Linked DNA regions of Pararoseomonas sp. SCSIO 73927. The protein of the gene in region 2 interacts with the protein of the main gene of each other region in a pairwise test. Links are inferred from orthologs where the notes say so. Each region holds a gene or a part of one and is shown on either strand. Other genes may lie near its edges.

The links. The genes of interacting proteins can lie anywhere in the genome.
Region 1: the proteins of gltA (region 2) and VQH23_RS02535 interact in binary tests that used the Escherichia coli proteins (3 or more experiments, as listed by UniProt). The link is inferred for Pararoseomonas sp. SCSIO 73927 from one-to-one orthologs.

The regions. Positions count from the first base shown.
Region 1 is NZ_CP146232.1:525,294-530,064, reverse strand. What follows is about bases 722-3,644. They hold VQH23_RS02535 (lipid kinase), read left to right. Parts: upstream 722-1,703; coding sequence 1,704-2,585; downstream 2,586-3,644. Other genes in these bases: VQH23_RS02525 (aspartate-semialdehyde dehydrogenase), read right to left, coding at 3,430-3,644; VQH23_RS02530 (phosphatase PAP2 family protein), read right to left, coding at 2,551-3,315; VQH23_RS02540 (DUF1206 domain-containing protein), read right to left, coding at 722-1,463. Outside these bases: VQH23_RS02545 (tripartite tricarboxylate transporter substrate-binding protein), read right to left, coding at 1-458; more of VQH23_RS02540, read right to left, coding at 621-721; more of VQH23_RS02525, read right to left, coding at 3,645-4,437; VQH23_RS02520 (lysine--tRNA ligase), read left to right, coding at 4,648-4,771. UniProt on the Escherichia coli protein: In vitro phosphorylates phosphatidylglycerol but not diacylglycerol; the in vivo substrate is unknown.
Region 2 is NZ_CP146232.1:5,029,563-5,034,322, forward strand. Bases 1,254-4,165 are described here. They hold gltA (citrate synthase), read left to right. Parts: upstream 1,254-2,010; coding sequence 2,011-3,321; downstream 3,322-4,165. Other genes in these bases: VQH23_RS23785 (thermonuclease family protein), read left to right, coding at 1,254-1,716; VQH23_RS23795 (hypothetical protein), read left to right, coding at 3,735-3,917; VQH23_RS23800 (hypothetical protein), read left to right, coding at 4,081-4,165. Outside these bases: VQH23_RS23775 (DUF3833 family protein), read left to right, coding at 1-463; VQH23_RS23780 (histidine phosphatase family protein), read left to right, coding at 546-1,067; more of VQH23_RS23785, read left to right, coding at 1,141-1,253; more of VQH23_RS23800, read left to right, coding at 4,166-4,287; leuB (3-isopropylmalate dehydrogenase), read right to left, coding at 4,596-4,760.

The DNA of each region.
Region 1 (4,771 bases), 4.5 Mb from region 2 along the record:
AAGAGGACCTTGCCGGGGTTCGCCTTGCAGTGGGCGATGAGTTCCGCGACGTTCCGGGCGGGGACGGAGGGGTGGACGTGGAGGATGAAGGGGGTGCGGAACACGGTCCCGATCGCGTCCAGTTCCCGCGCCGGGTCCTTCGGCGTCAGGTTGGGCTGGAGGGTCTGGTTGATGGCGAGGGTGGTGGTGCCCATGACCAGGGTGTGACCGTCCGGCCGGGCGCGGGCGCCGTAGGTGGCGGCAACGGAGGTGGCGGCACCCGGGCGGTTCTCGACCACGACGGGGACCCCGAGGGCGCGCGACATGGGCTCGGCCACCGCGCGGGAGGCGAGGTCGGTGACGCCGCCGGGCGGGTAGCCCTCGACGAGGGTGATGGCGCGGTCGGGGTAGGGGGCTTGCGCGCGGGCGGTGAGGGCGGGCAGCGCGAGGGCGCTGCCGAGGAGAAGGCGGCGGTGCATCGTGGACGTTCCCTGATCGTTTTGTTGTGATCAGGGTGTCCTGCGCCGGGCCAGGGGGGAAGGGACGGTTGCGGGGATTCGGCCGCAAGCTGTCCCAGGAAGCAACCTGGGACAGTTAAGCGGGGACCGCGAGCCGCCGGGCCGATGGCCGAGCCTGTTCTATCAGCGCCTCAGTGCGCCTTTCGCGATCTCCGCCTCCGTCGGGGTCGCGATGTGGCGGTACCGTGCCTCGGCAAACTCGAACGCTCCGAAGGCGGCGAGGCCGAGGGCAACGATGGCGTAGGCGGCCTGGCCCAGGGGCTGTTCCTGCAGGGCGAGCAGGGCGCCGCCGAGGCCGCGCGCCTCGCCGGCGTCGGACTGCCAGGCCGCGAGCAGCAGGAAGGCGGCGATGATCAGGAACACGACGGACCGGGCCGCGTAGCCGGCCCGGCCGAGGGGGATGACCCAGTTGGCGATGCCGGGGCCGCAGGCGAGGTGCTTGCGGAAGGAGGCGGTCCAGGCCTTCGCGGCCATGGCGATCCCTGTCCCGAGCACGGCCAGCGCGACGGCCCCGGTGAGCCAGCGGCCGAAGGGCTGCCGGAGGAGCCAGCGCGTCCAGTCGCGGGCGGCCTGTTCCTCCTCGCCGCCAGCGGCGGAGCCGGTGAGGAGGCTGACGGCGAAGATCCCAAGGCTGACGTAGATCGCGGCGGAGACGAGCTGGCCGGCGCGGGCGACGAGGGCTGAGGGGGAGCGGCCCCGGCGGTCCGCGTCCAGGACGGATTGCAGGAGGCGCCAGAGGGCGAAGCCGAAAAGGCCGAGCGCCACCACCGCGAGCAGCGCGCTGCCCCAGGCCTGGGATAACAGCGCCTCCAGGGCGCCCCGCGAGCCCGCGACCTCTTCGCCCGTGTCCCGCCCGAAGGCGGCGAGGAGCGCCAGGAGCCCGATAAGGAGGTTCACGAGCCCTCTCGCCGCGTAACCGAGGCGGGCGAGGAGCTCGAGGCGGTTGCTGTTGGAAGAAATCATCATGTCCGGTCCGCGCCGAGGGGCCGGCAAGGAACGTTGTGGCGGGGCCGGTGGTTCGGCTTGGTGTCATCCCGGCCTTGTCCGGGGAGGCGGGAAAAGGGGTGCCGTGGTGTTGAATTCTGTCGGAGGTGCTCCCCGCGCGGGGTGGCCCTTGTTCGGGAACCGGCCGAAAGGTGGCCAGACCGGATGAGCGGCGGTGTTGAAGCCGGGGCCCTCAGCGGGCCGTTGGCCGGGGATCGGCCGGTGCGGCGTGCCCTGTTCGTGGCCAATGAGAAGAGCCGCCGGGGCCCGGAGGGGGCCGATGCGGCGGCCGCCGCGCTGGAGCGCGGCGGGATCCGGTTGGTGCGCGAGCCCTGCACCGATGCCGAGGGGCTTCGCGCGGCTATCCGCCGGATGGCGGGGTCTGTGGACATGGTGGTGCTGGGTGGCGGTGACGGAACGATGAACTCCGCCGCGCCGGCGCTGATCGAGACGGGGCTGCCGCTGGGCCTTCTCCCGCTGGGCACCGCGAACGACCTGGCGCGGACGCTTGGGATCCCGCTGGAGCTTGAGGAGGCGGTGCGGGTGGTGATCGAGGGCGTGCCGCGCCGGATCGACCTGGGGGAGGTCAACGGCCATCCCTTCTTCAACGTGGCCAGCGTCGGGCTGAGCGTGGCGGTGACGCGTGAGCTGACGGGGGAGGTGAAGCGGCGCTGGGGGCGGCTGGGCTACGCCCTGGCGACCTGCCGGGCGCTGTGGAAGATGCGGCCCTTCCGCGCCGTGATCCAGCACGACGGCGAGGCGCACCGGGTGCGGACGCTGCAGGTGGCGGTGGGGAACGGGCGCTTCTACGGCGGCGGGATGACGATCGACGAGGCGGCGGCGATCGATGACGGCCGGCTCAACCTCTACAGCCTGGAGTTCGAGGGAGTCTGGAAGCTGGCGATGATCTACCCGGCCTTCCGGTCCGGCCGGCACGGGCTGTGGCAGGAGGTTCGGACGGCGAGCTCCCAGGAGATCGAGATCCGGACGCGGCGCCCGCGGCCGGTGAACACGGATGGCGAGCTGACGACGCGGACGCCGGCGCGGTTCCGGGTGCTGCCGGGCGCGGTCAGTGTTCTGGTGCCGCCTCCCGGCGGGCTATGACGGAGGTATCGGCTCTCTGCCGCGCTCGGCGGCGGGCGCGCTGGATGGAGAGCAGGACGAGCCAGCACAGCAGCGCCCAGGCGGCGCCCACCGCCCAGCCGGCCAGGACGTCCGTGGGCCAGTGGACGCCGAGGTAGACGCGGCTCAGCCCGATGATGACGGTGAGGAGCACGGCCACGGTCAGGAGATAGATCTTGACCCGCCAGGCCGCCTGCACCCGGGCGAGGAGGGCGCCGAGGGTGAGGTAGACGATGGCGGAGAGCATGGCGTGCGCGCTGGGGAAGCTCTGCGTGTAGACGGCCGTGCCGTGCGGGACGAGGTCAGGGCGCGGGCGGTCGAAGCCCCATTTCAGGGCATGGGCCACCAGCGTGCCGGTGATGAGGGAGGCCGCGATCATGGCGGCGGCCCGGCGCTTCCCCGTGAGGACCAGGAAGCCGGTGATGGAGAGGGAGAGGAGGGCGAGCACGAGGTTGCCGCCGAGGGCGGTAAGGTCGCGCATCATCTCCTCCAGCCAGCGCGGGCCGATCGGGTCGGAGGGGTCGGCGGGGTTGCGGAGCGCCAGGAGGACGGCGCGGTCGAAGGCGTTGGTGTCGCCGTCGGTCACCTCGGCGGCGAGGTTGACGAAAGCGAAGAGGGAGGCGGCCGTGAGGGCGATGGCCACGAGGGTCCAGCGCTCCATGCGCGTGACCCGCTCCGGGATTGCCAGGAGCCAGGCCTTCCGTCCCGTCACGATCGCGAAGCTCCCATCCGTGGCTGCGGCCTTCCGGCAGGGAGGGGTAACGCGCGCGGCGGGGTTTTGGTCGGGCGGGGGAGGGCGGGGAGGGAGACCCTCCCCGCCCGTCTCTCAGGCGGCCACCGCCACCGGCAGGGCCTCGGCGATCTGGACCGCGTTCAGGGCGGCGCCCTTCAGCAGCTGGTCGCCGACGACGAAGAAGTCGATGCCGTGGTCGCCGAAGACGAGGCTCTGGCGGATGCGGCCGGCCTCGACGTCGTCCTGGCCGCTGGCGGTCAGCGGCATCGGGTAGGCGGCGTTCTCCACGTCGTCCACCAGCTTTACGCCGGGAGCGGAGGCGAGGACGGCGCGGGCGGCCTCCGGGGTGATGGGCTTCACCGTCTCGATCGTCACGGCCTCCGCGTGGGCGCGCAGGGTGGGCACGCGGACGGCGGTGCAGGAGACCAGGAGGTCCGGCAGGCCCATGATCTTCCGGGTCTCCCAGGTGACCTTCATCTCCTCCCGCGTGTAGCCGTTGGGCTGGAAGCTATCGATGTGCGGGATGAGGTTCATCGGCAGCGGGTGGCGGAACACGCTGTTCTTCGCCGTGCCGCCGTTGAGGAGGACCTCCTTCAGCCCCGCCTCCAGCTCCTCCATGCCCTCGGCGCCCGCGCCAGAGGCGGCCTGGTAGGTGGAGACGATGACGCGCTTCACGCCGAAGGCGGCGTGCAGGGGGGCGAGGGCCACGGCCAGGATGGCGGTGGTGCAGTTCGGGTTGGCGATGAGGCGGGCGCCCTTCGCGGCCCCGGCGTTCACCTCGGGCACGACCAGGGGGACATCCTCGTCCAGGCGGAAGGCGGAGGAGTTGTCCACCACCAGGGCGCCGGCGGCCACCAGCTCCTTCGCGTGGGCCTTGGACCAGTCGCCGGAGACGGCGAGCAGGGCCAGGTCCAGGCGCGGCGGGCTGGCGGGGTCGTAGACCTCGATCGTTTTCTCGCCGAAGGGGGTGGGAATTCGGGTGCCGGCGCTGCGGGTGGAGGCGAAGAGGCGCAGCTCGGTCACCGGGTAGCCGCGGTCGCCCAGGACCTGCACCAGTTCCTTGCCGACCGCGCCCGTCGCTCCGAAAACCCCAACGCGCATGACCTTATCTTCCCTCGAGGCGTTGTTGCCGCGGCGGGCCGTTCCGGGCCCACCCGTGCCGGTGTGGCACGGGGCTTATACAGGCGGTGGGGGGCGATGCGAGGCGCTTGTTCCGGGAACCAGACCCGCCCTGTCGCGGAATCGCCTCATTTCCCGGCGGCGTGCCTCTCCGTTGACCCGGCCGGGGCGCGGGGGCATGTGGGCCGGGCGATGGAACGCCCTCCTGCCGACCCCTCCCTCCGCGACGTGCGCGCCTGGCCTTTCGAGGAGGCGGCGAAGGTGGCCGACCGGGCCACGGTGAAAGCCAAGGGGACGGCGCTGTTCGAGACGGGGT
Region 2 (4,760 bases):
CGGCACCACCCTCACCTTCGACGAGATCTTCCACTACGAGGACAGCTTCGAGGACCGGCGCTTCTGGAAGCTGCGGCGCGACCCCACCGACTCCGCCGCCTGGACCGGCGAGGCGACGGACGCCACCGGCCCCGTGCGCGGCCGCAGCGTTGGAAACGCCTTCCACCTGCAGCACGAGCTGGACATGCTCACCCTCTCCGGCGACCGGCGCCGTCTCGGCTTCGACCAGTGGTTCGTCCGGATCTCGGACGACACGGTCCTCTCCCGCGCCGCCGTGAGCTGGTACGGAATCCAGGTCGGCACCGCCCAGGTGTCCTTCCAGCGCGTCAGCGTCGGCGTGACGGAGGGATCCGTCTATGCCGGCGCGGCGGCGCGGGAGGAGCCGGTGGCGCCGCGCGGCGTGCCCAGCGGCACCGGCGGGCGCGACCCCGGCCGGCTGATGAACGCCCCGCCCCGGCGCTGATCCCGGGTCCCCCGCCAGCCTTGCCGAAGCGTCACGGGCCGCACCCGCGACAAGCCCCCGCGGCTGTGGCAGGGTGCCGCCCATGCGTCAGTTGCTGCTGCTGCGTCACGCCAAGTCGGCCTGGGACGACCCCGCCCTCTCGGATCATGCCCGTCCCCTGAACGGCCGCGGCCGACGCGCCGCCGTCGCGATGGCCGGTGCGATGCGCTCCCTCGGGCTGCGGCCGGAGTTGGTGCTCGTCTCCTCCTCCCGCCGCACCCTCCAGACCCTCGAAGGGCTGGGCGCGCTGGACGGCCCGCCCCGGGTGGAACCGACGGACGACCTCTACCTCGCGCCCTGGACACGCCTGCTGGACACCCTTCGCGAGGTTCCGGAGGAGGTGCAGAGCGTGCTGCTCATCGCCCACAACCCCGGCCTGCACGACCTGGCGCTGAACCTCGCCGCGCCCGATTCCGGGGCGCCCGGCCAAGCGCTGGCGGAGGCCTACCCCACGGCCACCCTCGCCGAGTTCGCGGTAGAGGAGAGGTGGGCCGCGCTCGGCCCGCACCGCGCGAGGCTCGTCCGCTTCCTTCAACCGAAGGACCTGCCGGAGATGGCGGGGTAGCACCCCCGGCCGGGGACTCGGCCGCACGCGGCGGCTTGTGCCGGGGCGCCGGGCCTTGCTAGGCAGGCCGGCAGTGCTTCCTCGTCGCCGCATCTTCCGCCCTGCCCCCTCCCCCCGCGCTTGGCGCGGGCCCTTACTGCTGCTCGGCCTCGCGGCCGGGGCGGCGACCTGGATCGGCCTGGGCGGCCCCACCCAGCTCTTCGGCAACTCCCCGCGTGAGCAGGACTGGGCCGCCCCCCCCGCCGAGGTGCGGGTGGTGGACGGGGAGACGCTGCGCCTCGCCGACCGGATCGTGCGGTTGCGCGGGCTGGACGCCCCCGCGCGCGGCCAGCCCTGCCGCGATGCCGCCGGGCGGGAGTTCGACTGCGGCGCCGGATCGGCCGAGGCCCTGTCCCGCCTGCTGGGCGGGCGCGGCGTGGCCTGCCGCGTGCGCGGGCGGGACCGCTTCGGGCGGGGCCTCGGCCAGTGCGCCACCCTCGCCGGCACGGATGCCGCCGGGACGGAGCTGAACGGCGCCCTCGTTTCCGCCGGCTGGGCCCTGGCCGAGGACGAGGGCCTGGCGGGGATGGAGGGCGCGGCCCGCGCCGCCGGGCGCGGCCTCTGGGCCGCCGGCGCCCGCCCGCCGGAGGGCTGGGCCGAGCGCCGCTGAGGCTCCAGTAACGGGCAGGCCCAGCCGCCGTCCCGGCCTGTGCGGGTTTCCTCTCTTTCCCCGCGCTTGCGCCAGGGTACTCCGCTGGGCGTTCCCCCATGCGCGACCCGCCCGGCGGCGCCGCGCCCTTGGGGGCGGCCCGGTGGATGGACAAGGGCGCGGACCGGCCTATCTTGCGCCGCATCATCCCCCGGGGCCCGACCCCGGGGATGGGCGACCGGTCGGTGCGGATGCCCTACCGGGCGGCCCGGCTTCCACCATACGGCCGGACGTACCGGCTGCGAGGATCAGCGCATGAGCGAACCGACCACCTCGGGCTCCGTCACGATCACCCTCGACGGGACCAACAAGTCATCCAGCGCGCCGCTGGTGCAGGCGAGCGTCGGCCCGGCGGTCGCGGACATCCGCAAGCTCTACGCCGACCTCGGGGTCTTCACCTTCGATCCGGGCTTCGGCATGACCGCGGCCTGCGAGAGCAAGATCACCTACATCGACGGCGACCAGGGCGTGCTGCTGTACCGCGGCTACCCGATCGAGCAGCTGGCCGAGCACTCCGACTTCGTCGAGGTCTGCCACCTTCTGCTGCATGGCGAGCTGCCGAATGCGGCGGAGCTGAAGGAGTTCCAGCACAACATCACCATGCACACGATGGTGCATGAGCAGCTCCGCTCCTTCTTCGGCGGCTTCCGCCGCGACGCGCACCCGATGGCGATCCTCTGCGGCGTGGTAGGCGCGCTCTCGGCCTTCTACCACGACAGCCTCGACATCAACGACGCGCGCCAGCGCGAGATCGCGGCCTTTCGCCTGATCGCGAAGATCCCGACGATCGCCGCCATGGCCTACAAGTACTCGATCGGCCAGCCCTTCGTGTACCCGCGCAACGACCTCGGCTACGCCGAGAACTTCCTCTACATGCTGAACGCCGTCCCGGCGGAGGAGTACAAGGTGAACCCGATCCTGGCGCGCGCCATGGACCGGATCCTCGTGCTGCACGCCGACCACGAGCAGAACGCCTCCACCTCCACCGTGCGCCTCGCGGGTTCCACCGGCGCCAACCCCTATGCCTGCATCGCGGCGGGCATCGCGGCGCTCTGGGGCCCGGCCCATGGCGGCGCGAACGAGGCGGTGCTGAAGATGCTGGGCGAGATCGGCAGCCCGGAGAACATCCCGGACTTCATCAGCAAGGTGAAGGACAAGAACAGCCACGTGAAGCTCATGGGCTTCGGGCACCGGGTCTATAAGAACTTCGACCCGCGCGCGAAGATCATGAAGGAGACCTGCCACGAGGTGCTGGCCGAGCTCGGCATCAAGGACGAGCCGCTGTTGGACATGGCGATGGAGATGGAGCGGATCGCGCTGAGCGACGACTACTTCGTCTCCCGCAAGCTCTACCCGAACGTGGACTTCTATTCCGGCATCATCCTGAAGGCGATGGGCATCCCGACCCACATGTTCACCGTGCTCTTCGCGGTGGCGCGCACCGTGGGCTGGGTGAGCCAGTGGAAGGAGATGATCGAGGACCCGGCGCAGCGCATCGGCCGCCCGCGGCAGGTCTACACCGGCGCCACGACCCGCGACTACAAGGCGGTTGCCGAGCGGGGCTGAGCCCCGCTCCGGCCAGGAAGCCGGCCACCCGGGGACCGACCCCGCGCCCTGAAGGACCCGCCTCGCAAGAGGCGGGTCTTTTTGCTTGCGGGAGAAGGCATCCACCTGCCGCGTCAAAGAAACCGTCCAGCGTGATGAGGATGCTGTTAAAGCAGTTCTGACACTAGGCAGGAACTTACGATCCAATTGCCTCATGCTGCCCACCAAATTTTTCACATTTTCTTGATCATCAGGCGTTATTTCCCTCTCTGTTCTCCTGGTACTGTGGCGGTAAGCCGTTTCTCTACGGGAAGTTGTAGACCGGAGGGCATTCACCCGTAATCACTGCAGTTCGTACGCGGCCCAGCATCGCCCCATCGGCCGGCGAACTGGTGCTACGCAGCCTTCGCCCGTGGCCGCAGCACCCGCCGTGAATGCCGAGCAACGTCAAGCAGCCGGGGATCTGGCTCCGCGCCCGCCCGGGCGCCCCCCGCACGGCCAACCAGCCCTTCCTAGAGCTGCCCGGCACCAACCGCCAGCGCACCCTGCCGGACGGGCTGTGGCTCCATTTCTCCCCGGACGCGTCCGATCCCTACGCCGACATGCTCTGCATCTAGGCCTGCTCCAGCCTGCAGAACCTCCTGGACAAGCGCTCGCGCTTCGCCCCCTTCACCACCTCCTTGCTGGCGGTCTGCCCCGTGCCCTGGCTCATGAGCCCCGGCCAGCCGAACGATCCCACCCCGCGCTGGCGACTGATCCGGATGCTGCGGGCGCGCCCTGGTGCTGCCCGTGCGCGACGCGCGCGTGCTCTACGGCCTCAAATCCTGGCAGTACGACGGCTCAGCGCGGACGCAGATGCCGCGGGCGCACGAGTATTCCTGCCCGATGGAGGCCCTGACGGCGGAGCGGGGGGACGAGAACCCGGCCATGCGCGCCCTGCTGGCACGGGCCAGCGCGGCGGCGAACGTCATGCATCTTCCGGGGTAGCGGAGGTCCGGCTCGGCCCAATACGGGCACTCCGGTACCGGCGATGTGCGGCGCGTGAGTGGCGCGCCCGAAGAGATTCGAACTCCTGACCCCCAGATTCGTAGTCTGGTGCTCTATCCAGCTGAGCTACGGGCGCATCGCAGAAAGAAAACGCTAGTCAAACAACGCGTGGGCGACGGAGATGGCGCGCCCGAAGAGATTCGAACTCCTGACCCCCAGATTCGTAGTCTGGTGCTCTATCCAGCTGAGCTACGGGCGCTCTCCGTTCGGCGGGGGATAGCGCCTGGGGTTGCCAGGCGCAACCCCTTTCAGGCCGCCATCTTGTCGAGCTCGCGCACCACCGCCTCGCCCATCACGCTGGTGCCCACGCGGGCGGCGCCGGGCACCATGATGTCGGCCGTGCGCAGCCCGCCGGCCAGCACCTTCTCCACCGCGTTCTCAACCAGCCGCGCATCCTCCTCCATGCCGAAGGA